Regions from separate parts of the Rhodopirellula sp. MGV genome, predicted to be linked through region 2. Evidence: riboswitches for the same ligand, from Rfam matches in the RefSeq annotation. Region 2 holds a riboswitch; each other region holds the start of a gene.
The links. Region 2 has a riboswitch for cyclic di-GMP ahead of CGZ80_RS02330 (hypothetical protein). Riboswitches for the same ligand answer to the same signal wherever they lie in the genome.
Positions count from the first base shown of each region.

Region 1 (9,836 bases), on a different contig from region 2:
CGTTTTGCAACTGTGGGTACGCTTCTGAGAATGGTTTCAAACACAGGTTGACGGTATCGATGTAAGTAACGATCTGCCCCGCGTGTGACTGTGCGAATGCGATTGGGTTTTCGGTCGCATCGTCAACCATGACCGCTTCGGTGACAAAGCTCAAATCCGGCATGGACTTCAAGCGGTCATCCAACTGTTGCCGCATCTGCAACAACCGTGTCTTATGTTCTGGATCGGCCGCAAGGTTGTTGATCTCGTGCGGGTCGCTGCTCAAGTCATACAAGGCCTCGGCGGCTTTGGGTTGAAAGAACTGTGCCGCGGGCCCCGAAAGCTCCCCTGCTTGAAACAGCTCACGCCATTGTTGGTAGGCAGCATTCTTGTACCGGTAGTTGTTTTGCAGCGCGTCCGGATAGAACGGTTCGAAGTTGCGGATGTATTTCCAATCGCCGATACGCAATGTCCGAACAAGGTCGTACTTCTCGTCAAACCGATCTGCGTACCCAAACGCTTCATCACGTCGATCGACTTTGTCAGGATCTGCGTCCATCCCCAGGAACGGCTGGCCATCGACGCCTTCGGGTTGCTCAACACCGGCAAGACTTAGCACCGTCGGTCCAAAATCGACGAACTCGACAAAGCCGTTGGTGCGGCTGCCAAGCGAGCGTCCTGCGAGTGCCTTGAACTGGTCCGGAACACGCACGACCAATGGAACGTGCAGGCCAGATTCATAGGCATAGCCTTTTGAACGCGGCAACACTCCGCCGTGGTCACCGAAATAGAACACGAACGTATTTTCCAGTTCGCCGTCCGCTTCCAGTTGTTCGATCACGCTCGCGACTTGGCGATCGATGACTTTCATCCGATCCAGGTAGCGAGCTTTGGTGTAACGGAACAGCGGTGTGTCGGGAAAGTAAGGCTGTAGTGCCACCGTCGACGGATCCGTTTCAGTTGGGCGGTCATCAACATCGCTGGCAGGAAAGTGCAATTGGCTTTCGTGCGAATCGGTGAAGGTCTTCACATGGAAAAACGGCATCGACTTATCCGGCCGGTTTCGCCAGTGGGCTTTCTTGCTCGACTCGCTCCAAACGCCGTCCCCTTTGATCGCGTTGTAGTCCTCTTTATTGCAGTTGGTCGTGTAGTACCCTGCGGCTGTCAGATACGCGGGAAACATCTCCACACCCGGCGGCATCTTTGCCGCGGTGTTCTTGCGATGGAACTGCGTCGCGATTCTCGGGGCATAACATGACGTAATCAACGTCGTTCGCGCCACCGAACAAACGGGTGCGTTGGAAAATGCCCGATCGAAGGTAACGCCATGCGCCGCCATCGCTTCAATCGCCGGAGCGGGAGCCCCCGCTGGGTCAAAGTGCCGGAGGTAGTGAATCGAATTGTCTTCCGACATGATCCACACGACATTGGGACGTCTCGGTGCGTTTTCGGAGGTCGAGTCCTGGGCGGCTACCGGCGCGTGAAACTGAAAAACCAACCCCGTGACCGTCATCAGCAGGGCTATCAGCGTCTTGAAGTCTCGCGAGAGGGGTGATCGATTCATCAAGTTGGCGTTGGTCGGAAGGCAATAAAAGAATACTGGTTACGGCGATTGTGACGCTCTTAGCCAGTTGCGACAGCAGGTCGATGGACCAATTTTACCTAAATTACGTTGCTCTGACCGGGAAGTTCAAAAACACGCCTTGTCGTATCCGGGTGCCAATGGGCATAATTCGCGGCTCGATAGAAATCCCCTAAACGCTGACGACGACCAAATCTGGTTCACCCGCGATGGCAAAGAGCAAGAAGAAAGCCGAAACCGTCTTCCTGGTTTGCGAAGAAACTGGCGATTACAACTACACCCTCAAGCGTAAGCCTGGTGGCGAGAAACTTCGTTTGAAGAAGTACTGCCCACGCGTGCGGAAGCACACCTGGCACAACGAAAAGAAAAAATAAGCTGTCTGCTGCTGGCGTCCGCCGTTTCAACACAACGCGGAGGCTGCAACACAGCTACTTTTCGAGCGCGACGGATTCCGTCGCGTTTTCGCTTGTAAGTTCAACTCCTTTTCGAAAACGGGTCAAGGATGAAACGAAAGTGGCGGATCGTCCCTCATGATTCCGCCCGCGTTGAGCAACTGATTCGCGGCTCCAAGCTGCCTCCTGTTGTTGCTCAACTCTTGGTTAGCCGTGGCGTCTACGATGCCGCTGCCGCCGATTCGTTTCTTTCCACCAAGCTGACCGGTTTGCGTGACCCTGCGCTGCTGCCTGGGGTCCCCGAAGCGACTGAAATCGTCGCCCAAGCGATCGCCGACAAAACGTCGATCGTGATCTATGGCGATTACGACTGTGACGGCATGACCGGCACGGCGATTCTGTACAACGGGTTGAAATTGCTCGGTGCGGACGTGTCTTACCACATCCCCAATCGACTCGAAGACGGTTACGGCCTGAACCCCGAAGCGATCACCAACTTGCCAATCGTGGCAAGCAGATGATCATCTCCGTCGACTGTGGGATCACCAGTATCGCGTGCGCAGAACTCTGCCGCGAACTGGGCGTGAGCTTGGTCATCACCGACCACCATACGATTGACGAGTCCCTCCCGGACGCGGACGCGATCGTTCACCCACGCCTGCCAGGGACCACGTATCCTTTTGGCGAACTTTGCGGTGCGGGTGTCGCGTTCAAACTCGCCTGGGCGCTCTGCCAAAAAATCTGCGGCGCCAAGAAAGTCACCGAGCCGATGCGTCGATTCCTGATGCAGTCACTTTCACTGGCCGCGATCGGAACCGTTGCTGACGTCGTGCCGCTCGTCGATGAAAACCGCATCCTGGTCTCGCACGGCCTACGAATGCTGGCCGCCGAGCCTTCGCCGGGCCTGGCAGAGCTGATGAAGGTCGCGAAGCTGACCGAGAACATGACGCTGAACACCGAAAGCATCGCGTTCTCACTCGCACCTCGATTGAACGCCGCTGGACGACTCGGACAAGCACAACTTGGTGTTGAACTGCTGACCGCCCCCGCAGGCGAACGGGCCCAATCACTCGCCGAATACATTGACGAACTGAACAAGAACCGCGACAGCTTGCAGCGCAGTGTCATGCTGGCCGCACAAAAGCAAGCCAAGGAACAGTTCGATACCGAAAACGATCCCGCATTGGTCCTCGCCGGTGTCGGTTGGCACCAAGGTGTGATCGGCGTCGTGGCGGGACGATTGAGCGACAAATACGGCAAGCCAGTCATCATCCTGTCGATGGACGCCTCCGGAAAAGGCGACGCGGTCGGATCCGGGCGCGCGGGTCCCACGACGATCAACCTCTATGACGCAATGTCCGAATGCAGTGATCGTCTATCACGCTTCGGCGGTCACCGCGCGGCAGCCGGCCTGAGCATTGATGAACGTCAAATCGATGCCTTTCGCGAAGAGTTTTGCGAAGCGGTCTCACAGCAGATCGCCGATTCAGATGCCGAACCGGAAATCATCATCGACGCTGAAGCATCGTTCGGTCAGCTCAGCCTGAACACCGTCAAGCAAATCGAAACGATGGAGCCCTTCGGCGAAGGCAACCCACGACCAGTGCTGCTCTGCCAAGACGTGATGCTTGCCGAGCCAGCGCGACGGATGGGTTCCGGTGATCGACACCTGACCGTCCGCTTGGACCAAGGCGGCAAAGTCGTCCGCGGCGTCGCATTCGGCGAAGGCGATTGGTGTGAAGAACTGAACGATCACAGCGGTCCGATCCAAGTCGCGTATCGCCCCGTGATCAACGAGTTCGGTGGCTATCGACGTGTCGAAGTCCACATCGTCGACTGGCGTCCCTCGCTCGCCCGCCAAACGGTCGGTTAGCACGCCAGCCTGGTTAGCACCTACCGTTGCCGCCCCATCAGCAGCAGTGCGATAAAACGCGGTTAAGTCCCCAGGCACCGTGCGCACACCGTTGCACGCTACTTCGTTCCGGATGATTGCCTGGAACGCAGTTCGGTCAACTGCTGCTTCAACTCTCTCGCTGCGGCAAATGGGTCCGCGGCTTGATGTATGGCTGCCGTGACGGCTATGCGATGAAAACCGGCTTGTGCGACCTGCTGCAAATTGCTTGCGTCGATTCCGCCGATCGCAAAAGCGGGCCGTGGCGTCGACTTGGTTTCGCGGTGCACCGCTTCTAAAAATGCGATTCCGGCATGACTGTCAAAGGACTTGGTTTTGCTTGGGAACGTCGGGCCGCAGCCGATGTAGTCCGCGCCGCTGGCGATCGCTTGATGAACTTGCTCGACATCATGAGTAGACACACCGACGAGTAATTCATCACCGACGATTCGACGCGTCTGCTCGACTGTCAATTCGTCTTGCCCGACATGCACGCCATCGGAACGTGTTAACACCGCCAAATCGGCTCGGTCGTTCATGATGAACAACGCGTTGGTATCACGCAGCGATTCTGCGATGACGAGACCACGCTGAACAAGCAAGCGATCCGGCGCGTTCTTATCACGAAGCTGGATGATATCGACGCCGGCTTCACAAAGCGAAGCCACATACATCCGCAACGACACGTCGCTGTCCATACAATCGACTAATGCATACAAGGTCGCAACGGCAAGTCTTGTGACTCGATCGTTCCTGATCGCTTTCAATTCGCAATCTTTCAGCACCGTGTACGACCGATAGCGGATTGCCTCAACTTGCTTCGCGAACCTGCCGTCGATTGTTTTGCCATACTCTTCGATCGTCCTCAACGATTGTTGAACCCGCTGCGATGCGGCCGCTAATACATCGACCAACTTTGACCGCTTGTATTCCTGCGTGGTTTCAATCGTTGTACCGACATCCGCGTCGGTATCGCGACTATGAAGAAGATCGCGTCGATCGATTTGCTTCATGGCATCGGCAAGCTGGTGCCGCATCGTCTTGATTTGTTCGGTGCCTTCAGCGTCATCGAGCCCAAAGCGATAAAACTCTTCAATCGTACGCAGGCCCTCGAAAACTCGATTCGCCGAAGCGTCCAGGATACGATAGGCGGTTTCGCGAGAATGACTGTCCACGTGAATTCCAGGCAAATCCGATGAAGATGAAAATGAAACGACGTACGGCGATTTTGTTATCCGCTGCGATGTTGTCGATCACGATGGTGAACGATGCGTCGGCCCAGCGAAAAAAGAATCCTGCTTTCGCCGAACCTGAAATCGACAAAGGCCTACCCAACGTCTTGCTGATCGGCGATTCGATTTCGATCGGTACATGCTCGATGCGAGAAAAGCTTTGGCGGGCAAAGCCAATGTCTTTCGGCCAGCCACCAACTGCGGCCCGACAACCAATGGCATTAAGAACCTGGACGCTTGGCTCGGCGACCGTCACTGGGATGTGATCCATTTCAACTTCGGCCTCCACGATCTGAAATATATGGGGCCGAACAATGAAAACCTAGCCGCCCCCGATTCACCGGGTGCACACCAGCAGGTCTCGATTGACGACTACACCGAGAACATCCGCAAGATTGCCGAACGACTAAAAAAGACTGGTGCGACGGTTATCTGGCGCGAGACCACCCCAGTTCCAGAGGGAGCCGCCGGCCGTGTGCCTGGCGACTCGGTCAAATACAACGAAGCGGCAGCAAGTGCGATTGCGAAGGTCGGCGACATTCAGACTGACCCGTTCTTTGCGTTTGCCGAATCGATCAGCGAGCTGCAGCGTCCGGCGAACGTGCACTACACGCCAGAAGGCTCCAAGAAGCTGGGCGAACATGTCGCGGCACAAATCGCCAAAGCACTTTACTAACGGGGCAACCGAACCGCTCGAAAGCGGTATTCGATTCGATCGGCAAGCAGTTTAGTGCAAGACTAGCTCAGCGAGGGTTTCCCCTCTCAAGAGAGGCTACTAAGAGCATTGTAAGCACTTGCCGCATCTCTTAATCGCGACAGTCCCTACGATCGCACTGCTTTCGATGTTCATGAGTTTGCATCCGTGCACTTTTCCGGCAAACCGAAGGAATCTGACATAGTTTCGTTGTGAGGGAGCTACTGAATGGCTCGCAGCCATCGGGTGTGACCTCAACTACTTAACTTGATTAAATGATTTTGGAGTTTGAGATGAAAAAGTTCGCTAATAGCATCGTTGATTTTCTGAAGGAAGAAGACGGACCAACCGCAGTTGAATACGCGGTCATGTTGGCTCTGATCGTCGTCGTCTGCTTGGCAGCCGTCGGAACGATCGGTACCGAATCGAACAAGAAGTTCCAAGAAGTTGGTGCGGCTATCTCGGCTAACTAGTCGAACGGCGCAGCCCTTCAAAGGAATCCTGTATTCCGGATGACCCCGACGTCAGCAATGACGCCGGGGTTTTTCTTTTGCGCTTCAGGCATGAAACCGTTCACGACACGCCCGACCGTCACGCACGACGCAATCGCTACAGCTGGTTTAACGCTATCGCCAGCACGACCAATGAACTTTGTTCTGTCCGAGTTTTTTGACAAGGACCTTTCGTGACATAGGTTTCATTCGAGAGCGGGTTACGAAACCCGCTTCCGAGGACCAGACCAATGAGGGTCAGCACGGTTGTCGGACAGCCTACATCCCAGATAAAGGCAAACCGTCCGCAAGGTCGGGGCGCAAAGCTACGGGCCCTTTCGCGAGGGCAGCCGGGCTGCCGAGGGAACGATCGAAAGATCACCGAGGCTTGAAGGAGACGTGGCTGCTTCTTTCTAGGGACCTTAATTCGCGTTGAATTGGCCCATTAAGACAAACGTCGAAAGTCGAACCTGAGAAGCATTCGGCTTTCAACTGAGGAGTTTGAAATATGAAAAAGTTTGCAAATAGCGTCGTTGAATTCCTGAAAGAAGAAGATGGCCCAACCGCAGTTGAATACGCGGTCATGCTGGCTCTGATCGTCGTCGTCTGCTTGGCAGCCGTTGGAACGATCGGTACCGAGTCGAACAAGAAGTTCCAAGAAGTTGGAACGGCTATCGCCGCTAACTGATCGAGTGATTGGCGGCCTGACGGCTTGCTAATGACTGTTTGAGAGACTCTCGACGTTTGATCGGTGAAACGCGCAATCTTTTCACCGGTCACGTCGAGTTCTTTTTGCGCAAACGAAAAATCATGAACTATCCACTGCTTCCCGCTGATGCGACTGAACATGTGTGGCAGCTCTCTTGCTGCTTGATCACGTTGCTGTTCGCGATGTTCAGCTGGGTCTTGGGTCCGCGTTGACGCGCCAGCAGATTCTACCCCACGTCCGATCGAAGCAACCCAACCACCAACTACCAAACATCTTGTTCGCTACGGGGAGTCCCTTCATGGAAACGCTAGTCCAAGGAATCACAGAAAACTGGACCGTCTGGTTTGTCACCGTCGTTTTGATCGTCGCCGCGGTCATCGACGGCAAGATTTTGAAAGTGCCGAACTGGCTTACCTTTCCGTTCATCATCTGCGGATGGATCAACTGCACAATCGAAGGCGGCATGCCTGGCCTCGGCTACAGCCTTCTTGGAACCTTTGTCGGCATGATGTTGCTGCTGGTTCTGCGTAACGTCGGTGGCATGGGTGGCGGCGACGTCAAACTGTTGATGGGCGTCGGTGCTTGGCTCGGAACGGTCGTTACCCTGTATGCGTTCGCCGCGACCGCCATCGTTGGTGGGATTATGGCGGTCATCATGGTTTGGCGAAGTGGCGAGTGGACGAAGCACTACGCTCAGGGGATGCAAATTTTGGAAGAATGGAAAACCATCCGTAAACCTTCGGAGCTTTCCAAGATTGCACGTGAACGCAAGCCGACCATGTATCTCCTCCCATACGGCATTCCCATGGCAATCGGCTCAATTCTCTATTTTGCCTACGCCGGAATGTTGGTCTGAACGTAAGCTCAGCCATCCGCACTCGGACACTGCAAAACCCGCTAATTTCGGGGGCAACCGCTCTGCCCCCCGGTGCCAAAAATGGCAAGGCTTGCCGATTACAGCGAGCCTGCGAAACACGTCGCGATAAACCGTTGTATCGATCCTGAGCCTGCAGCCCCTGGTGTTGTAGGCAATGGCCTCCGAAGTCCGAGTGATAAGAGCGAGCCGAAAGCTTCCTCCCAGCGACGTCCTCTGCACGCAAACCGCCTTTTCCTGGTCTAGCACCAGTCTGAACTATGCGAAACAAATCACTATTCTTGTTGCTTGCCGGTATCTGCGGCACGATCGCGGCCGTCGGGGTCGGGCAATGGATGCAAGCGCAAAACGGCAATGCTCAGATCCAGATGGTGGAAATCCTGGTGACGACCCAGGCCGTGAACGCGGAAGAGCAGATCACGCCGGACAAGCTGCGTCTTGAACAGTGGCCCGTCGACCGTGTTCCGACGGGTGCGTCGTCTGATTTGACCCAGTTCGAAGGGCGATTTGCGAAGGTTCCCTTGTACGAAGGCGAACCGATGCTCGACGTCAAATTGATGAATGAAGTTGAAGATAAGGTTGTCCCGCAAGGGTATTCCGTCGTTTCACTTGAAGCTGGTCGCGATGGAACGGTCAACTTGGTCAGCCCAGGTGACCGAGTAGATATTCGGGGCTTCTTCACCAAGGGCGAGTTCTTTCCACGGGACACCGCCCTTGACGTGTTGACCGGTGTGAAGGTTTACGGCATCGACGGGATCACGAAGTTCGATGAAGAAACCCCCCGACCACGTAACGCACGAAACATCCAACTGTTGATCCGACGCGCCGACGTCGACGCCTTTGACTTCGCCAAGAAACTCGGAGAGATTTCGCTGTCACTTGGCAGTCCCTCCGCCGACGAAGGCAAACTGGCAGAAGGCGAAATGAGCGTCTCGGCGAAAACGTTCCTCCAAGACCTGCAAGAGCGACGCGATGAGCAAGAGCGGCTTCGCAAACTGGCCGAACAGGAACAACAGAACCAAGGCACCTCCGAACCGGTGCAAACCAAGTCAAACGGCAAGAAAGTAATTCACCGAATGGTCAAATTGGAAGCCGGACGGCTCGTCGAATACGAATGGTTGGAAGGCGAAACGTTGCCGCGGATTAGCGGCGAACTGAACCCGACGAACGATTCGGCTGGCGACGCGACCCCATCGACCGACAGCCAAGACACACAGACGACAAGCGGCGGTGACGATTTTCTCCGCGGTGCGAACAGCCCATTCTTTGCCCCCCCGACGGGCGAAGGTGGCGAATAACTCGCCTTGTCACTTGACGATTGAAAACAGAATGCACGCGGTCCTCGCGCCGCGAGCTTGATCCAAACTTTTTTACTTAACGTTACTCGCAACGAACTGAAACGAAACGGATGTCTTCGTCTCTCGGGACCTTCCCGATTCAGTTCTGCAAGGATGCATCTGCGATGGAAATGTTCCGATTTGCGGTCCGCCCCGCCGCGCTGAAGTTAATCGCTCTCGTCTCGGCGGCTTATTGCGCCTCGGGTGCCGGATTCCAAAATGCCGGAGCTCAGGAGCCCGATCCCGCCACGCTGACTTCGGTGATGGCCGCAGGTGCGGAGAACCACACAATCACGCGGCAGCTCGAGCAGATGCAGATGCTGGTCAAATCCAGCTCGATCTTGACGCTCGAAGCAAAGATCCCCCGCTTCCAAGTTCACAACGAGGAAGTCCTCAGTGCCAACCCGATTTCGCAAAACCAATTGCAAGTCGTGGCCAAGACGCCGGGTACCACCGCGATCAATCTTTGGGACACCGACGACAAACAATACACCGTGAACATTACGGTCGTCGCTGATGCTCGAGAGATCGAAGGGATTCTTGCTTCGCAGTTGCCGATGGCGACGCTGAAAGTGATTCCGATCAACGCGTCGGCAGTTGTGTCCGGCTTCGTGACCAGCGTTGACGACGTTGACCGTGCGATCGCAATCGTCGA
Region 1 is NZ_NPDI01000012.1:74,249-84,084, forward strand. It holds gene CGZ80_RS05130 (sulfatase) at 1-1,543, opposite strand, end outside; gene rpmG (50S ribosomal protein L33) at 1,771-1,935, shown strand; partial or broken gene recJ (single-stranded-DNA-specific exonuclease RecJ) at 2,064-3,826, shown strand; gene CGZ80_RS05145 (thiamine phosphate synthase) at 3,925-5,019, opposite strand; gene CGZ80_RS28480 (hypothetical protein) at 5,052-5,342, shown strand; gene CGZ80_RS28485 (SGNH/GDSL hydrolase family protein) at 5,339-5,752, shown strand; gene CGZ80_RS05155 (Flp family type IVb pilin) at 6,064-6,243, shown strand; cyclic di-GMP riboswitch class I at 6,547-6,624, shown strand; gene CGZ80_RS05160 (Flp family type IVb pilin) at 6,770-6,949, shown strand; gene CGZ80_RS05165 (prepilin peptidase) at 7,269-7,826, shown strand; gene cpaB (Flp pilus assembly protein CpaB) at 8,105-9,142, shown strand; gene CGZ80_RS05175 (type II and III secretion system protein family protein) at 9,253-9,836, shown strand, end outside.
Region 1: another riboswitch for cyclic di-GMP. It lies ahead of CGZ80_RS05160 (Flp family type IVb pilin); the one in region 2 lies ahead of CGZ80_RS02330 (hypothetical protein).

Region 2 (9,836 bases):
AACCGCGTGGATCCATCTATAAAATCGCATCTGTCAAAGATCATTCCGAAAACTCGATCGACTTTTCGATTCCCAATGTCCATCGCGATAGCGTGTCACTGGATTGATCGGCGCCCGTTTCCAATCTCGATCGCTCGAATCGCAGGTCCAACAAGCCGCCGTACAAGTCAAATGCATCGCTGTGCATTTTGACGCGAAAGTGAACGAGATCGCTCCCTAGGTCAAATCGAACGATCGCTCCCTCGGCAATGCGGCGCACCGTACCACGGTCGCCACCAATGTCACCTTCGTAATCCAAGTACTTCAACCGGTGATCAGCAATCCGAATTGCTTCATAGCGCTGTGTTTCGTCCCAAGGAAACGGGCTGCCAAGTTCTTCGGTCGACCAGGTCGAAAGCCGTTCTCCCATTGGCGTTTGAAACAACCAATCCCAATGGACCGGCTGAACTGCTGTGGCATCCTCACACCGAGGTTCTCGGCGAAACGCGCGTCCCACATGATGTCGTAAAATCGCAAATCGCGGCGTCGGCGTCGGCGGTTCACGCGACAACTCATCACTGCGGCTACTTGTCATCTCCGCCTCCTTGGTTCGCGACACCGATCCCATGAATCCGCTTCACCTCTGCCTCTAAAAGCTCCGCATTGCGCAAGTTCGATTTCCAAAAAATGTCGAACAGGTCGCCGACAATCGGAATGGCCCCCAAGGTTGAATCGGCCAGGACGTTCAAAAGCATTCGAGTGAGCGTTTTGACTGGCACTCCCAAACGGGCGGCCTCGCTGATCAACCAAAGACTAACCACCGCCGATGCCGCGTCGCCTGCACCAGGCAACACCCCCACTAGGCTGTCCAGCCCGAGCCTAATTTTCGTGCCGGGAATGCGAAATCGACTATCCAGCCAGGTCGAAAGGCGTCGAACGCGCGCGACACGCCGCTGAATCTGTTCGTACTCGGTCATGCGATTGATCTTGTCCCCATCGACACGGATTTTCTATAGCGGCATGGTAAGTGCGTTAAGAGGGCGCCCACGTGGCTTCCCATCAACCGATTCACACTTCGCCTGACCATCATTTAACTCATCATTTTTTCGATCGGACGACGAGCACCAGGAAATCTGTGTTCTCCGACGGATTCGGCAAGGAGGCCGGAGTGGGACTTTTTTCGAAGCGTCGTAAGAAGAGCTCATTCAAAAGCAGTTTACCCGTGTTGCGCTGGTTTGGCCCCGGTGTAACTTCGGTTGGTGCTCTCTATGCGATTTACGCTTTGCTGACCGGCGGATGGAGCTTCTCGGCACTCGACGACATCCTGCCAGAACAGAGCGAAGCGACTTTCCGCGGCGAGACGGTCACGCTGGACCAGATGCAGCCGCTGCCCGAAGACAAAATCTTGGTAGCGACTTTCAATATCGAAAACTTCGGCGACAAAAAATCTGACACCCGCGTTAACGAACACGGTGTCGATGTGATGGGCACGCTGGCACAAATCATTAGCCGGTTTGACTTGGTTGCGATCCAAGAAATCCGGGGCAAAGACGGCGCCGCGTTGGAAAAGCTGATTCGGCTTCTGAATGAATCCGGAGGCACGTTTGCCGCCACCATCAGTGACCCGATTGGCAATGATGATCGACGTGAAAGCTACGCGTTTGTCTATAACCGGACTCGGATTCGGCTTGTCCCGGGCAGCGCCTACGTCGTCCTCGATAGTGGCGAGCGGATGTATCGCGAACCGATGGTGGCGACCTTCCAAACGATTGTCCCCCCCGGAATCAATCAAGCTCCATTCCAATTCACCGCAATCAACGTCCATACAGATCCCGATAAAGTCGATCCCAACGATCAAGAAAGCGAAATCAATATCCTCGCCAGCGTCTTTCATCGCGTTCGAAAATTTGAATTCAATGAACGGCTCGAAGACGACTTTATCTTGCTCGGTGATCTCAACGCCGGCCCGGATCACCTGGGGCAGCTTTCCAAGATCAACGGGATGATCTCCCTCGCCGGCGACATCAAAACGAACATCAGTCGCAGTAAAACCAACGATCACATCTTGATCGATCGAAACGTCACGGCCGAATACGCTGGCCGTAAAGGCGTGGTCAGTTTCACCGATGACCTCGCACTCACTCCCGAGCAAGCGGACTCAATCAGCGACCATCTCCCTCTGTGGGCGGAGTTTTCGCGGTTCGAAGCTCCCTCAGCGACGACGACCTCCCCCAGCTCAATCGCGAGCAGCCGGACACGCGAAATTCAGTAATGGCACAAACTCGCGAAGATTGGCGCAACTGCGCCGATGTCGCGATGCCTTCTTAGGGTTTGTCCAACTCTCAGGGGGGGAGTTTTCCTCAACCTTTCAGGCGTCCCTACGCCAATCGTTGTAACCGTTACAACGTTTCCCCAAAGTGGTACGAACTAATGCTTCCACAGCTCTTGAATGAGCGGATTTGACATAGGGTTGCGTACACCAAGCCATCCAGCTGGTTCCCCCGTTCGACCCTCGAAACGGCAAACCACGTGCAAGCGTGGGACGCAAAGTCATGGGTCCATTTGCTTCATTTCTCGAAGCAATTGGATCGCCAGACCACCGAAAGGGAACACACGCGGCTTGGTCTAACTTTCAAAATCTCATCTGATTGGGGAATCACCATGTCACAGGCTGCGACATTAATCCGCGCTACGCGAATGCTTTGCTACGGGGGCTTGTGCTTCGCCTTTATGCTTTTGTCCGTCGCACAAGCGGCTGAGCCTAAAGTCTATTTGGTTGAAGAGGATTGGGAGCTGGTCATCAATGAACCAGAGGCCGCAATCAACTCGCCACAAATCGCGTTCTTCATGTATCCGGACACGAGTCGAGATGATCTGTATTTTCAATTGCAGATGAATTACGCGGCTGAAGAGGGTTACTCAAGTGGCGGATTCCGCGTGGGTGCGTTCACAGGTGACGAGCCTCAAGACGAAGAGCGCAGCCAAGTGAAGCAGATGCTGACTTGGGATAACGACCGCCTGCGTTGGACCAGTGCGATGGCAGTCTTCAATGGCAAACTGATGTTCGCGGTGAAAAACGGATACGGATATCAGTGGGGTACGTTTGGTGGTCCTGAATACTTGGTGGAAATGGATGACGAGGGGCTGACGAGCCTGGAGAACTACACGCCTTCACAAAGTGTGGCGGCGGTCGATATCGGCTTCGGTGCAAACCGAGTCGCGTCGATTCGCCTGAAGACCGTCCGACTGATCAAAACAGATGGCTCGCAACAGACCATCGTTCTCAATCAGTTCGCACAGTAACCGCGTCTTATCCGCATTCAAGCAGCCGTCCTTCTGCGACTGCGCATGCCACCTTTCACCAAGTTATTCGAGATCATCCAGTGAGTACGACATCACCCATTGCCAGAACCGTTTTTAGAACGCTCCTTGTCCCCCATTCGCGTGCGCGCCGCCCTCGCAAACAACGACGCGGTGCCGCGGTCGTCTTTGGCGTCTTCTTGATCGCCGGGTTGCTGATCATGAGTGCCGTTGCGGTCGACTTCGGACGCATCAACGTCTCGCGATCTGAAATCAAACGCACCGCCGATGCCGCCGCCATGTCCGGCGCATGGGAACTCTTTGATTCGGCCGTCGCCGGCCAGTCCCCAACGTTGGCCCAGTCCAACGTCACGCACTCTGCATCCAATTTCGCCTCAAAGAACAGAGTCGCTTCCAACACGCCGACTTTGGATGAACAATCCGACGTCGAAATCGGCTACTACGATTTGGGAAGCGGCGTGCTGGACGTAGCTAACTCCGATTACAACGCGGTCCGCGTTCATGTTCGCCAGACTGAAGATGCCGGGTCAGCAATTTCGCTGTTCTTCGGTGCCGTAACCGGTCGCCACGAGCAATCATTGCAAGCGCGATCAACGGCAGCGCTCTTCAAGAAGATTGGCGGATTCCACCGCCCGCGCAAATCCGGTGAAACGCTAAACATCCTGCCGATCGCACTTGACCTGGAGACTTGGGAAAAAGTCGTCGCCAAACAAACTGATGACGACATGGGCTTTGTCAATGGTCAGGTCACCAACAGCGGCGACGGCTACTACGAATGCTCGCTGTACCCAACCGGTACCGGATCGCCAGGTAACCGTGGCACGGTCGACATCGGCAGTGCCAACAACAGCACCAGTGACTTGCGACGCCAGATCCTACACGGCATTTCGCAGCAAGACATGATTGACCTGGGAAAGCCGTTGGCGTTTGACAGTAATCACGAATTGGAATTGAACGGCGACACGGGCATCAGTGCGGGCATCAAAGCCGAACTGGCTCAAATCATCGGCCAACCGCGCATCATCCCGATCTTCACCACCGTGCAAGGCAACGGGAACAACGCGATGTACACGATCGTTCGTTTCGAAGGCATCCGCATTTTGGACGTCAAGCTGACCGGCCCGATGAACAAGAAGCATGTCACGATCCAGCCCGCACCGACGGTCGCCCATTACTCGATTGTGGAGGAAGAGATCACAGAAAGCGAGTTCCTATTCACTCCTGTCATGTTGGTCGAATAGCGACGAGCTGATGATCTCCTTCCATCACTATTGAATCCTGTTCGAAATCAATCGTCATCATGAATATTCGTCGCAAAAAGAATGACCGCCGTGGGACTGCGGCGGTCGAGTTCGCTCTGATCGTTCCCTTGATGCTGATCTTCACGTTCGGGCTGATCGAAATGAGTCGCATCAGCATCATCAAAGAAACCATCATCCAAGCTTCCCGCGAAGGTGCTCGCGTCGGAATTCGGCCGACGGCATCCAGCTACGATGTTCAAACTCGTATCAACGAGGAACTTCAGATCATGAACATCAGCGGTGCCAACATCACCGTCACGCCGACTTCGCTCCACACCGCAGAACCCGGTGACGAGGTCTCGGTAAAGATCGAAATTCCGATTTCCGAAGTCAGCTTGGTACCAGGCTTCTTTAACTTCGACGGAGTCGACATTGTGGCCGAAACGGTCATGCGTCGTGAAAGCACAGGCACCTAACGCCTGTGCCAACAAACGTGGGTTGCTGACTAATCGCCGTACTGTTCACGCAGACGCGGCGATAGTCGCAACATCCATTGGATCCGTTCGAACTCGCGGAGCCAGTCTTCGGTGACTTCTTGCAAGAGCGTTTGGTTGACATCACCGAACCCCGTGGGACAACTCGGTCCCAACTGGGTCGCGATCAGGTGCCGGTACGTCGCGATCGTGCGGTCACCGTATCGGCCGCAAACAACGTTGTCTTCGCTGACGAAGAGCAACGAAGGAACCCTTCGGCCGCCGCAGGTCCGAATCGTATCCGCGAAATCCGGGTGATCATCGCGATCGAAAAATCGCACTTCGATGCGATCATTAACACGAGTGAAATGGTCGAAGATCGGGCATTGGTTGATACAGTCACCACACCAGGCCCCCGTCGACACAAACACCTTCATCGTGCGGACAAAGCTGCCCAACAATTCGCGTTGCGAATCCGTCAGATTCACAGCCGCATGGACTTTGTCCCAACGTGAACGCTGGGATTCGTTCGCATATCGATCGAGGAACTCGGTGTACCCAAGTCCCTGATCGAACAGAGTTGCAAGATTTTGATCCGTCATCGCTTCGATCGTCTATCTCTCCTTTGCCAATCCTTCTTACCTAGCGTTGCTCGATTGGAACAACCTTGCGTTCGGTATCGCCGGTGTAGATTTGGCGAGGACGATAGATTCGCTTACCGGGATTGGCATGCATTTCACGCCAGTGAGCGATCCAACCAGGCAAACGCCCGATCGCGAACAGCACTGTGAACATCTGCACGGGAATGCCCATCGCACGATAGATCACACCGGAATAGAAATCGACGTTCGGATACAGTTTTCGTTCAACGAAGTACTCGTCTTTGAGTGCAACGTCTTGCAGCTCTTGTGCAACTTCGAACAACGGGTCGTCGATATTTAGCTTGGCCAGGAGTTTGTCACAGCAGGCACGAATGATTTTGGCACGTGGGTCAAAGTTCTTGTAGACGCGGTGACCGAATCCCATCAGGCGGAAGCTATTGTTTTTGTCCTTCGCCATGTCGACATATTTTTTGACGTTGCCGCCGTCTTTCGCGATCGTTTCCAACATCGCGACACAGGCTTCGTTCGCACCACCGTGAAGCGGCCCCCAGAGGGCTCCGATGCCAGCGGAAATGGAGGCGAACAGGTTGGCGTTGCTGCTGCCGACCATCCGTACGGTCGACGTGCTGCAGTTCTGCTCGTGGTCGGCGTGAACGATCAACAACAGGTTCAATGCTTCGGCGAAGTCTGGGTCAACCATGTGTTCGTGTGCCGGTGTGGCGAACATCATGTGCAAAAAGTTTTCGCAGTAATCCAAATCGTTGTTCGGATACATGAACGGCTGACCGATCGACTTTTTGTAGCTATACGCCGCGATCGTGGGCAGCTTGGCGATCAACCGATAGATCGAAATTTCGACCTGCTCGGGATCATCCACTTGCATCGAATCTTGATAGAACGTCGATAGGGCGCCGACGACACTCGACAGAATCGCCATCGGGTGTGCGTCTCGCGGAAACCCGTTGTAGAACGACCGCATGTCCTCGTGGATCATCGTGTGATGCCGGATCCCGCTACGAAATGTCGCGGCTTGCTCCGCATCGGGAAGTTCTCCGTGAATCAACAGGTACGCCACTTCGATAAAGTCGCAATGCTGTGCGAGTTCTTCGATTGGGTAGCCGCGGTAACGCAGGATGCCTTTTTCGCCATCCAAGAACGTGATCGCACTGCGGGTGCTTCCCGTGTTCACGAAACCTTCATCGAGGGTGACCATCCCGGTCAATTTTCGAAGTTCCGAAATATCGATCGCTCGCTCGCCTTCGCTCCCCTCCAGCATCGGCATCTCGATCTCCTGGTCCCCGAAGGTCAATCGAGCGGTTCCGACGTCTTGGGTTTGCAATTTATCGCTGGAGGTCATGAGGTCGTCCGAAATGGATTGAACTGGCAATGGTGGGTAGAAGTCATCGGCCCGGTGCACTCCGGCAAGCCTCGCTGCCATCGCGGAAAATGGCTGAGACTTTGACTGCACCAGCGTGAAGGAAGTGTCCTCGATCGAAAAGCCCCAACAATCGCAGCTGCTGGGCAAATCGATCCAAAGTCCACTTGGCTGGGCATCGACACCTCGAAATCGGGGATCTCGAAGGAGTCTGCCAAGCCGATCCGGCCGCCCTAAAGTACTCGGATCCCTGTCGCATGCGAGTTTAACGCGGTACGACAAACCGGGCAATTAGTCGAGGATTATCTCGGATCCAATTGGGGCACATCCCTTGCAAAACGGGTGCCGGTTTCGAATTCGATCAATCTCGTCGCTGCAATGTCCTTCACCGGCGACGTCCGGCAGCCTTGCCTCCCAAGGCCGACAGGTGCGGTTGAGTGGCCCATCAAACAGACGAGTACTGGTCCGCTGCCATTGGTCCTGCTGGCCCACCACGTCTGGAATCTCGCAATGTCCCATTTCACAGTCACCATGCGAACCGCACTCTAGCTCCGACACGTCCATGATGTGCGGGATCAAAGCCACGATGATCTCACTACGTGACCGTTTCGTTTCACGCCGCTGAAACAAAGGACCGACATGTTTCACGTCGCCGAGCCAAGGAAGTTTGCGGACCACCACTCGATCGTCTTCCTGGATCAGGCCCCCGATAATCATCCCCTGATGGTTGCCCAACATCACCGACGTTTCGACCTCGCGCGTCGTCTCTTCCGGCAACAACGTTTCCGGATTGATCTGACCGCTGCTTACTTTGGGTTTCACTTGCAGCAACACGCGATCGTCGCGGCTGATCGTTGGGGTCACCTGCAACACAATCCCGGTATCCAGGTATCGAACGTCTTGGATCGTTGACGTTTGCGTGACCGTCGCGACCGCGTAGCCGAGTTGCTGCCCAACTTGAATTTTCGCCATCTGGCCGTTCACGACCATGACCTGGGGGGTGGCCAATGTTTTCGCATCTGTCGTCGTTTGCAAAAGCGTCAACAATGCGAAGACTTCGTCACCGTTGATCTCGGCAAAGAAAAACGGATTGGTTGACGAGGCCAAGTTGTCTGCCATTCGCAGTGCACCGGAACGAAAATTCTTCCCGGCAAGGTGCTCCAGATTCACCCCATGCTCCATCCCATCGGTCAGTTCGATCTCAAGCACTCGCGCCTCGATCATCACTTGACGTGGTGGCTGATCGGCCTGCAACAAATACCGCTCGACCCGTTCGATGACCTCAGGCACATCGATCACGACAATTGATTCATGGCCACGGCGATTATCGGTCTCGTCAAGTGCGGTTGGGTACGCGGTGCCGATCGGAGAAAGCAGCGTGCGCACAGTCCCCTCCACCGTTTCCGCCCGAACAAAATCGAGCGGAAACGAGCGAACCAAGCGGGCGTCCAATGGCAAACCGTCGTTCGGATAGACCAAAATCGCCTCGCCTTCACGCTGAATCGCCAACCCGCACATGCGAGTGATACTTCGCAAGGTCTGCTCCGGTGAAAGACCTGTAAGATTCGCCGTGACCGTCCCTTGAACCCCCGGGGCGACCAGAATATTCAGCCCATAACCCTTGGCCAACATTTCCAAGATGGTTCGCACATCCACATTGTTTACGTTCAACGTGACGAGCTCCGGTTCCTCCAATACAACAGATGCCACCTGATCCAACTGCTCTTGATCCAATGACTGATGATGCGTTGCTTCGTCGTCAGACTCGGCGATTTGGATCTCGCCAGCGAGCGGTTCGACTGTCGTTGGGGTTTCAACAATTTCGACGGCTGTGTCGGTACGATGTTGCCGCACGATTTCCTCAAACGATTCCACTTCCTCGACAGCCACCGATTGATCGCGTTTCTCAACGACAGGAAGCGGAATCTCGCGCTGAAGAAAATCGATCGCCGCAGAGAACACAGGAGGATAGGTATCCTTCATGTCCCGCGGTGACTCAAGCTCTTGGACAGTTTCTGCGACCGCGGTGTCTGTCTCTTGCGCTGCTACCGTCGCGGGTGCCAACTCAATCGGAGCCGCTTCGACAGGCTGGACACAGAACTGATTGATTCGCATTTGTGAAGCCGTTGCCTGTGCGACTTTGCGGGGCAACTCGGAAACGGCGACCCGTCGCGGTTGCTGACCACGCATTTCCAGCGACAAGCCGTCCGTCAACGCGGGGACTCGTGAAACATGCATCTTTTCGTTGTGACGGATCATCGCTGATACAGGACGCACCTCACTCTGCGAGCCACCCTGTTGCGGATCACCCGACGTCTGAATCGCCGGAACCTCAATCCGCTTTGCCATCGACATCCGGTGCCGCATCTGATTGCGGATCGCCAATCGAGTTTCCTCGGTTTCGATCATCGCTTCATACACGGGACGAAGACGTGCGGCCCTCTCCACCCGTGCAAACGCTGGCAGACCACTGTGCAAAACGGCGAGTTCCGTTTGCTGTGTTTCGATCTGCTGCGAAAACAATTTGGGCAACGATGCGGTGTCATTCAGCACTTCAGGTGTTGCTGGCATCCCCGACGGCAACTCATGACGAGCTGCAGAGGCATTGGTGCCCCAATTACAAAGGGTGACCACGGTGCAGGCGATGAGGACACCCAACACGGTCGCTGCCAGTTTTTCCTGAACAAGGTGTCCCCGAAAGAAAGAAACACCAAGCCAACTCGTGTGTATGCGTTTCAACTGAATGCGTTTCAACCAAACCATCGCTGCCTCGGCCGGCCGGTAAGGACATGGCCGCAGAGACGGGTGCGGCCTTTCTGTAGGGCTTGCATCGGTCAGTCGGATA
Region 2 is NZ_NPDI01000004.1:65,263-75,098, forward strand. It holds gene CGZ80_RS02310 (hypothetical protein) at 1-107, shown strand, start outside; gene CGZ80_RS02315 (hypothetical protein) at 41-574, opposite strand; gene CGZ80_RS02320 (DUF4112 domain-containing protein) at 564-956, opposite strand; gene CGZ80_RS02325 (endonuclease/exonuclease/phosphatase family protein) at 1,148-2,251, shown strand; cyclic di-GMP riboswitch class I at 2,489-2,583, shown strand; gene CGZ80_RS02330 (hypothetical protein) at 2,641-3,282, shown strand; gene CGZ80_RS02335 (pilus assembly protein TadG-related protein) at 3,363-4,541, shown strand; gene CGZ80_RS02340 (TadE/TadG family type IV pilus assembly protein) at 4,601-5,017, shown strand; gene CGZ80_RS02345 (thioredoxin family protein) at 5,047-5,616, opposite strand; gene CGZ80_RS02350 (citrate synthase) at 5,657-6,973, opposite strand; gene CGZ80_RS02355 (type II secretion system protein GspD) at 7,283-9,754, opposite strand.

Region 3 (9,836 bases), on a different contig from region 2:
GTCGACCGGTTCCGGATCGTCGTCACCATCGACACGCGCACGGATCAAATCGACATGAGGGAGCAACAGTTCCGGAGTCACCGGGCGCCCTGCTTCTTGCGTTAGCCGGATTAGTTCTTCGACTTCGTGGATGTAGGTCGCGAGATTTGCCAAGCCAATACTGGCGGATGCACCTTTGATCGTGTGCAACTCACGTCCGATCGTTTTGACGATAACGGGATCCGACGGGCTCGATTCCAAATCAAGCAAAGCCTGTTCCATCGATTCCAAACCACGCGTCGCGTCATCCATGAACGCTTCCATCAATTCACCGTCGACGACAACATCATCTTTCGCGGGCGGCTTGATCTCGCCTGGCTCGGCACCGGGTGCCACCGATACTCGATCGGCAAACATTTCGCGAGGTTCGCTTGGCGCAGCGGCAACCGGTGGGGCGGGAACGGCTTGTGTTTGTGCACTCAGGCTGCTCAACAATGCCGCAATCTCTTCACGAGACGGCGCGGAAACGTCTTGATCTTCCTTGGTCGGTGTCGAGTCCCAACCGTCATCGAGGTTGACGTCACGAGGTACATCCGCCATCGCCTCAACACTTTCCAGACGAACATCGACCGCGTCCAACAGCATGCCCAGTTGCTGGCGATCAGGCTGTTCGCTTTCGCTGAAAGCGACTTCACGAATCATGCCACAGCTCTCGATCACGAAGTCGAGCAACTCCATGACCTCGGGATGATCATCGTTGAAATCTGAAAGCGACGATTCCACCGAGTCGGCAAGTCGTCCTAAGCGTTCAACCGCTTCGCCCAAGACGTCATCGACATCGTCGAGCCCGGCTTGACCGAGTTCCGCAAGCAATTCGACGGCGGCGGTAAAATCGGCAAGCCGATCATCATGTGGCACTGCAGTAGGTTGGGATGCCATCGGAGTAGTGTCTGCGTCGTGAGTGCTCATCAGACATCCTCCCGTGTGTCGACAACCATTCCTTCTGACGAAACATCAGCGGGTGTTTGGATTGCAAGGTCGACCAATTGGCGGCGTTGAGAAGGCGTCAAGTCAAGATTCGGGTTTGTGCATCCACGGAGGCGATGGATGTTGCCGTCTAGGTCGATCGCCGTTTTTGCAAGTGACTTGATCGCCCAAGACGCATGGTCGGCACGTTTGCGATCCGCCGCGTGAGCACTTGCGATCGAATCGATGCCGCCAGCGAGGCCTTGTACGAGTTGATGCTGTTGGTCGCCTTGCGACGACAAATCTGTGGCGACGTGTAATCCAGCCATTGTGACTTCAGACAATTCCAGCAGCGTCGAGCGAATCGAGTCGAGAACCATCATGTCGGCTTCAACCTCGCTCTGTTCACGCCCCAGTACCGAAAGGGAATCGTTCGTTTGCAGTTCAAGAGATTCTGCCAACACGCCGATCTCTTTCGCCGATTGAGATGTTTGTTCGGCAAGCTTTCTCACTTCGTCAGCGACCACTGCGAAGCCACGACCGTGTTCGCCAGCGCGAATCGATTCGATCGAGGCATTGAGCGCCAACATTTCGGTTCGGGCAGCAATGTCCGTGATTGTTCCAACGATATTGCCAATCTGACGTGTGGGATCGCCGAGCGAACGTAGCTTTTTCTTGCTCATTTCACTGCAACTACGGATTCGCCCGATTCCCTCGGCGAGTTGACCAGTCTTTTCTGTCGCCACACGAACCGCTTTTTCCGCAGCACCGATTTGCTGCTGCAGTTGCTTACAACGATCCGTCACCTTGCCAATTTCACTCGTCAGATTTTGCAGAAGTGCCGTCGTTCGATAGGTCGCTTCGGACTGTTTTGTGCTGTGGATTTCCGAGTTACAACGCCCGATTTCGATCAGGTCTTTTTCGATTTGTCCCATCAACTCATTAAGCGATCGCCCCATTCCGTTGAGCACGTTTTTGAATTGAGACATGTCGACCGATTCGATACCTTCGACATTTGAAAGTCGTCCGAGCATCGACTGAAGTTCGCGTTGATTCTGGCGACTGACAACTTCGATTTCGTCATAGTGCTGGGCGGTGTGCATGATCGTCTCACCCAAGGCATCAATTTCACGAATGCCGGTTGCGACCAAAGTCTGACGACGTTCGGTCAGCATTAACTGAAGTTGACCGAGCCCTTTCGAAACTTTGTAGCCGAGTGCTAGTGATGCGATTGCGGCGGCAACGACCGAAGTGGCCAACACAACCGACCAATGCATCTCGTCCCACATGGTCGATCCGGCCACTGCGACGGCGGATGCAACCACAGCCACGAAGCAATGGCTTGCCAGAAATGCGAAGTTCGTTTTCATACCGTGCTACTGTGTTGACGCTTAATTAAGTTGATTGAGAGCTAGACGGATTTAAACAGCGACGGTTTCCGCAACCGACCAAGGCGAAACGCTGGCAGACCACTGTGATTCGAGTGTTTGTTGGGCGATCCGCTGCAAACCATGAACGTCCAGTACGCTGATCACATTGCCGTCGTAACTTGCCGTTCCGAGCATAAAACTTGCCGAGTTTTCACCACGCTGTGCAGCGTCGATGTGAGTCTCGATGGCGTCAATCGCGATCACCTTGTCGATCGCGATGGCCCAATCGCCCAATTGACTTTCGACGACGATCATCTGCCCGACTTTGGCACAGCGCCGTGCTTGGTCACCAACGATTGGCTCAAGGTCGATCACTGGCAAAAACTCACTACGCAAATTGCCAATTCCCGAAAGCAACGGATGGCTGAGCGGAACCGGCACGATGGTCGGTTTGATTGTGACTTCGCGTACCGTCGTCGCGGGCAATGCAAAGATCGCATCACCACAGCGAAACACGCAGTGCTTGTCGCTCAGGTTTTCGATTCGAGATCGAGATTTGATTGCGCTGTCCATATGCCGGTCTGTGTTTTAAAACGCTTATGATGTCGTTGTCGCTGCCGAGTCGTTACAAGTTGCCATCGCGAAGATTGTCGATCACTCGTGATGATTCAGTGCCGCTTGGATCTGACGCGTCGCCCGTGAATTCGCTCAGTCGTCGCAACATCTGCGAGGCAAATTGATCGAGCTCAGTTTCCCAATCATCAAGCGTTTCGATGGTCAATTCGAAGTCTTCAGGGACGCCTGCGCTTGTGGGGTTATTCATATCAGTCACCGTTGCCAAGTGAGGGCATGCGTGTCGCAGTGATCGAAAGCAGGAAACGCGGCCTTAGCGCGCGTTTGCCTTGCGATGGATCAGTTTTGCGACGGTCTCGAGCAGCAAATCTGGTTCGGTTGGTTTGGACAAAAACGCGCCAAGTTCTTCGCCCAACACAGAAAGGTGGGGCTCTGAAGCGCTCGTCAAAAAGATCACGGGTGTGCGGCTATCCCAATCGGGATTGGCTAGCAGTTCGTGACAGACGCCATACCCGTCCAATTCGGGCATGTTGATGTCCAATACAACGAGATCTGGGTTCTCGGACAATGCACAAGTAACGGCACGACGTCCGTCCTCGGCGAGTAGCACTCGATAGCCGGCCTCACGTAACGTGCGATCGATCAATCGAAGGACGGTAAGACTGTCATCAGCCACAAGAACTGTTCGCTCCTGTGATGACGATTTGCGTGACCGATCGAGCGCATGGGCTGACGGTTGCGTAGCGGTCATGGATAAGACTCCGGTACCGGCGCAAAAAAGTCGTAGCGCCGATACTGTGCGTGGGGTGTTCGTTCGGTGGCGCGGCCATCTCCCCGAGTCGGAGAGATCCGTCACTTTGCGTGCACGGCCTCGCGGCCGGCTTGCCTTTATCGCGAGCCCCGGTCACCACCGGATTACTCACTGGTGCCCCCCTCCTTTCGCAATGCGTGCAGGGTAGGGCACTCTGGTGAAGGGTTGGTCACCGATACGCAGAGTCAAGTGAAACAAATAATTCTGACAAACAAATGTCGCACTCTACTCGCCCCCCGCGACAGAATTCGCACCTAAACCCTTGGGGACAATCGACTTTCGCCTCTACACGTTTACCGAACAGCGTCAACCAATCGCGACAGCATCTCGTCGGTATGTGCCGCCGATAAAGAAACACGCAACCGAGCAGTGCCTTCCGGGACGGTAGGCGGTCGAATCGCCGGTACAAATAAACGATGCTCGACCAGACGACGTGACATCTCCATCGCGTCCTCGTCGCTACCGATCACGATGGGAACGATCGGGACCTGCATCTCCAACTCGCTGCAGGACAATCCAAGTTGACTTCGCAGGCTTGATGCCAACCGGGTCACGCGATCTCGACGGTTCAATAAACCTGCGCCGGTAGCAAAGAAACGCAGTGCCGATTCGACAGCCAGAGGTGACAAGGCGGTACTAAAGATCAATGAACGGCAACGGTTGATCAAATAATCTGCGATCACATTCGGGCAAACGACAAAGCCGCCTTGGCTACCGATCGCTTTGCTTAGTGTTCCCAAGCGAATCGCGATTCGATCTTTGAGTCCGAAGGCTTCGCACGCCCCCGACATGTGCTCGCCAAGGATCCCCGTTCCGTGAGCTTCGTCGACGATCAGTTCAGCATTGTGCCGCTCGGAGATGTCGACCAACTCGGCCAACGGTGCGACATGCCCATCCATGCTAAAGACCGTCTCGGTTACGATCCACACGCGGCGGTAACGCTGACGATCACGCTGTAACAATTCCGAAACGAACTGAACGTCTCGGTGCGGATAAACGACACGTTCAGCGCGACTCAATCGGCAGCCATCGATCAATGAAGCATGATTCAATTGATCACTAACGATTAAATCGCCTTCCTGGCAAAGTGTAGCAATGGTTCCGCTGCACGCGGCAAATCCGCTCGGGAACAACACGGCCCGTTCGGTTTGTTCAAACCGCGCGAGTTGATTTGCCAACAGTTCGTGTTGCTCGGTCCAGCCACAAACCAATGCACTTGCCCCCGCGCCCATCAGCACATCAGATGTCGCCGCCGCCTCGATCGCCAAACCAAGATAGTCGTTGGAGCCAAAGTTAACCAACGTCTGCCCTTGCTGATCACTAATCTCGATGCCGTTCCATCGCCTTGGGATCAGCTCTCGAAAACGTGACTGCGCGTGCAACTGACCGAGAGCTTGCTCGAAATCTTGCCAATCCTTCCCCGACATCAGAACAACTGCCCCAGCGACGTCATCCACTGATCAACGTCTTCATTCGTCATCGCAGCTGAGTTCGTTGTCGCAGCGAACGACAATGATTTTGAGGCAGCTTGTTCGGAGACGCGACGGTATGCAAATTCGCCTTCGGCTGACTGACTTGCCGAAGCCTGACGCAGTGCGATTGCGTTGATCACCGACAACGCGTCACGTGGTGACAGCAATCCGTCTGCATTGGCATCGTAGAAATATCGCCCGGACGTTGGTGGAACAAAACCTGACTGACGCGCGAGCTGATTAATAATGGCGAGTGCATCCAAAGGAGTCGCCTCACCCGATCCGTCGACATCCAAGCGGTCATACAAGTTCGTCTGCACGACGCTGACACCACCATTCACGGCGATCTCGAATTGGCGTAGAGTCGGTCCAGACGAGGCAACGATAATGTAGTGTTCTCCAGCAACCAACGAAGCCGTCAATGTATTCCCGTTTCGTTGTCCGACGTCGGTGCGGTCGGGCTGCGTTACCCAAATGCTCTGGCCCAATGAATCACCGGCTTCAATCATTAAGCTCGCATTCGTATCCGCTTGGATCATCAGCGTTTGATACCCGGCCCCGGCTTCGAGATCGAACGTGCCATCAACCGTTGAAGATTTGATCGGCACATATCCGGTTTCGAAAACAGATTGCTGGGCCAGCAGTCCACTCACATCGATGTTTTGATTTTCCGTTTGATATTCCAGTTGCATCAACTGTCGGCTCACACCGCCATCGATCCAATAATCACCGACCGATAAAAACGATGACAACAATCCACCGGTGCCCGAACAAAACTCGTCTGCGAATTGACCATCGACGGATTCGACCGACACACAACCGCTGGTTTCTTCGCCAATGTCATAGCCCGAGTTCTCGTTCGCGTCGTCATACGCGATGCCAACCAAATAGCCACCGATGTTGCTGTTGCGAGAAAGGGTATGGGTCGCCAAAAAATTTGTATCGGATGACGATGGACTGAATCCATCGAGCAACTCGTAGGCAACGCCAATCGCGTCACGCTTGGTATGCAACAACGCTTCAAGGTGTCCGAGCGAACTGGAATTAAACTCCAATACGAAGTTCACAACATCATAGTAAGCCTGACGCTGGCGGTGAGCATCGGAACCGACCGCATACTCTGCTCGCGTTTGCGGCATGGTCGGTCCAGACTGGTATCCAATATTCTCATTGAAAGCGCCGCTGCTCCACTCACCCAGTGTGCTTTTACCGATGTAATCTGGAGTACTTGCCGCACGTGACGGGTTATACGTCAGGCCTGGCATTTGCCCCAAACAAGAAGACGCGCTGCCGTTTTCGGCAGTGCTATGGGCAAAGCAAGTTGTCTGCATCCAGGTATTGTGGTGGTCTGATTCGAGATAGAGCGAATCCTCCCACGCCAAAGGCGGCAACGGCTCCGTCGCTCGTAGCAAGTCGATTGCGGCACTCACATTCGACGGCGTCAAACTGGAAGCAATCGCCGTCCGCAGATCCTGCCAGACGGGATCGGTGTTGGAAAAGCCGTGCCCCGTGGCAGTCCGATTGCGCCGCATGTCATCCAGGACGTCTGCAAATGCTGGCGGGTCGGCACGCATCTGGTTGATGACGTCGAGTGCGTAGAACTCCATTGGCGACGCCACCATCAGGAAACGACACTCCAGGCGTTCAATCGCAGGTCGCAAGGTGGCTTTACGATGACGATACGTCTCGTTGGTCCGTATGGCTGCCATAGCAAAATTGCCTTGTTACAAGAACGTCGTCACCTGAGTTGTACCGGGTCTAGCCAGCTTTTCCAGTCGCTACCATTTTGCCCCAGCTATCACGCAATGGGACGATGCGATTGAAGACCTGTTTTTCGGCGGTGGAGTCTGGGTCGACGACATAGTACCCCAATCGCTCGAACTGCACGCGTTCGTCTTCGCCCGCCGCACTGAGCTCGGGTTCGGCATAGCCCGTCGTCACGTCAAGCGAGTTGGGGTTCATGTTGTCGAGGAACGTCTTGCCCTCTTCGGTTTGATCGGGGTTCTCGACGGAGAACAAGCGATCATAGTTTCGCACTTCGATTTCGACCGCTTCGCCGGCACTGACCCAGTGGATCGTGCCTTTGACTTTGCGTCCCGAGTTGTCTTCACCCGATTTGGTTTCGGGATCGTAAGTGCAAAGTACTTCGGTGATGTTTCCGTCAGCGTCTTTGACCACGTCATGACAATCGACGATGTAGCCACCACGAAGCCGGACCGAACCGCCTTTCTTTAGACGGAAGAACTTGCGCGGAGCTTCTTCTTGGAAGTCATCGGAACCGATCAGCAAACTGCCACTGAACGGGACCTTGCGTTTACCGGCCGATTCATCTTCTGGGTTGTTGCCGACCTCCATCATTTCGACCTTTCCTTCAGGCCAATTGGTGATCGTCAGCTTGATCGGATCAAACACAACCATTCGCCGTGACGCGACACGATTGAGGTGCTCACGGACGGCGTTTTCCAATCGAATCACGTCGATGGTGCTGTTGAATTTGGCAACACCCACATCGATCGCAAAGTTGCGAATCGACTCGGGCGTGTATCCGCGGCGACGCAGACCACTGATCGTCGGCATTCGCGGATCGTCCCAACCGTTGACGTGGTTTTCTTTGACCAGTTGCAACAGTTTGCGTTTGCTCATGACGGTGTAGGTCATGTTCAAACGCGCGAATTCGATCTGGCGTGGGTGATGAATCTCCAACGCACCGCAGTACCAATCGTAAAGCGGGCGATGGTTTTCGAATTCCAGTGTGCAGATCGAAAACGTGATGCCTTCGATCGAGTCACTTTGCCCGTGCGCCCAGTCATACATCGGATAGATACACCACTCGTCGCCGGTACGATGGTGGTGGGCGTGCATGATGCGATACATGACCGGATCACGCAGATTCAGGTTGGGCGACGCCATGTCGATCTTGGCTCGCAACGTACGGCTGCCGTCTGGGAACTCGCCCGCTTTCATACGGCGGAACAGATCCAAGTTTTCTTCGGGCGTGCGATCGCGAAAAGGGCTGTTCTTGCCAGGTTCGGTCAACGAACCACGGTATTGACGAGTCTCCTCGGCATTCAAATCACAGACATACGCTTTGCCATCGTTGATCAGCTTTTCGGCCCACTCGTACAGTTGGCCAAAGTAATCACTGGCGTAATGCAGCGAATCCCACTGGAACCCCAACCAGCGGACGTCTTCCATGATTGACTCGACGTATTCCGTTTCCTCTTTTGACGGGTTGGTGTCGTCAAATCGCAGGTTGCAGGTGCCGGAATAGTTTTTCGCCAGCCAAAGTTCAAGCAGATACTTTTGGCGTGACCGATGTGCAAGTAACCGTTCGGTTCCGGCGGGAAACGCGTGAAAACACCAGCCGCCTTGTTGGCCGCCAAATCGGCGTCAATCGCTTGCTCGATAAAGTGTTTATTGGGGCGGCTGGAGGCCGAATCGCTCTCGCGTGTCGTGTCATTCATGGCGTGGCGGAATCCGTGTGTGGGGTCGATGGCGGATCAAACAAAAATTCCCCTGCAAAAGCAACGTCAGCCTAGCGACGGGCCTGCGATCCGACCAAAGATCGCAGGCAAGGGGAATGATGCAGATCGCGACAGAAGTTTAGCGACCGAACACGAAATCGCCGATGCCAGGCAAACGCTTAGCGCGCCGCCTGCATTTCCGGGGCCGGCTGGTCGCCTTCCGCCGCCGGCGTTTCTTGATCCGACGTCTCTTGGAGCGATCGGATGAAGTTGATCAGATTCCAGATATCGTCTTCTTCGTATTCGCCCGGCACAAACGTGCTGGCTGCTGGCATTGGGGTGCCTTCGATGCCTTGCGAGATCCGGCGATACAGGTCCTCGCGCGAGCTGCCGCCTCGGAAAACGCCTTCGGTAAAGTTACGCGGACGGGCATTCTTCGGTGGCATCGCACCGCGAGCCATCAATGGAATCAACGCGTCAAAGTCTTCCGGTTTCAAACCGACTCGCGATGTCCAGTCCTTTGTCCAGTCGTCGTAGTCCTTGTTTTGGCCGTCGCCTTTGCCGGTGTTGCCGTGGCACTTGTTGCAGCCCGCGACCTTTCCGGTGAAAACCGCTTTGCCGCGAGCAACCGAGGCTGCCAACGCATCGGCATCGTCACCTTGTTGCATCTGGACAAATTCTTCGTGTGAATCTGGAACCGGAATGTCTTCTGGCGGATCCGGAACTTCGACGACTTCGTCTTCGGCATCTAACCACGAACCGGCGATGTCCTCGGCCAGCTCCTCTGCCAATCCCATCGAATCGTCGTAAAGCTCAAGCTGCTCGGCCAGCTTTGCTGCTGGCGAGTCTTCTTTCTCGCCGTCTTCTTCCCAAGCGGCGACCTGTTGTTCGATCGCTTCACGTTCGGTCTTCAGCCGTTCGCCGAATTCGACATTCACGATCCGGTCGACTTCGAAATCCAACTCGAACACGGATTCGTCGATGATCGTTCGCTCGAGTTCACCACGCAGTGACAAGTAAATGACGTAGTCGACCAAGGCTTCGACATCGTCGGCGGACAGCTCGGGGATCTTTTTCATCGCGGTCCCATCGATGCCGTCACCGATCACATGGATCAAATCGTCACGCGTGGGCTTCTCGCCGCGAGCGGTCGATTTCCACTTGAACAATCCCATGCGATAGTCACGCGGATAGGGATCCA
Region 3 is NZ_NPDI01000075.1:110,445-120,280, forward strand. It holds gene CGZ80_RS26335 (response regulator) at 1-948, opposite strand, end outside; gene CGZ80_RS26340 (methyl-accepting chemotaxis protein) at 948-2,315, opposite strand; gene CGZ80_RS26345 (chemotaxis protein CheW) at 2,367-2,888, opposite strand; gene CGZ80_RS26350 (hypothetical protein) at 2,941-3,138, opposite strand; gene CGZ80_RS26355 (response regulator) at 3,202-3,639, opposite strand; cyclic di-GMP riboswitch class I at 3,702-3,785, opposite strand; gene CGZ80_RS26360 (aminotransferase class I/II-fold pyridoxal phosphate-dependent enzyme) at 3,993-5,126, opposite strand; gene CGZ80_RS26365 (dockerin type I domain-containing protein) at 5,126-6,880, opposite strand; partial or broken gene CGZ80_RS26370 (glutamine--tRNA ligase/YqeY domain fusion protein) at 6,930-8,635, opposite strand; gene CGZ80_RS26375 (cytochrome c) at 8,815-9,836, opposite strand, start outside.
Region 3: another riboswitch for cyclic di-GMP. It lies ahead of CGZ80_RS26355 (response regulator); the one in region 2 lies ahead of CGZ80_RS02330 (hypothetical protein).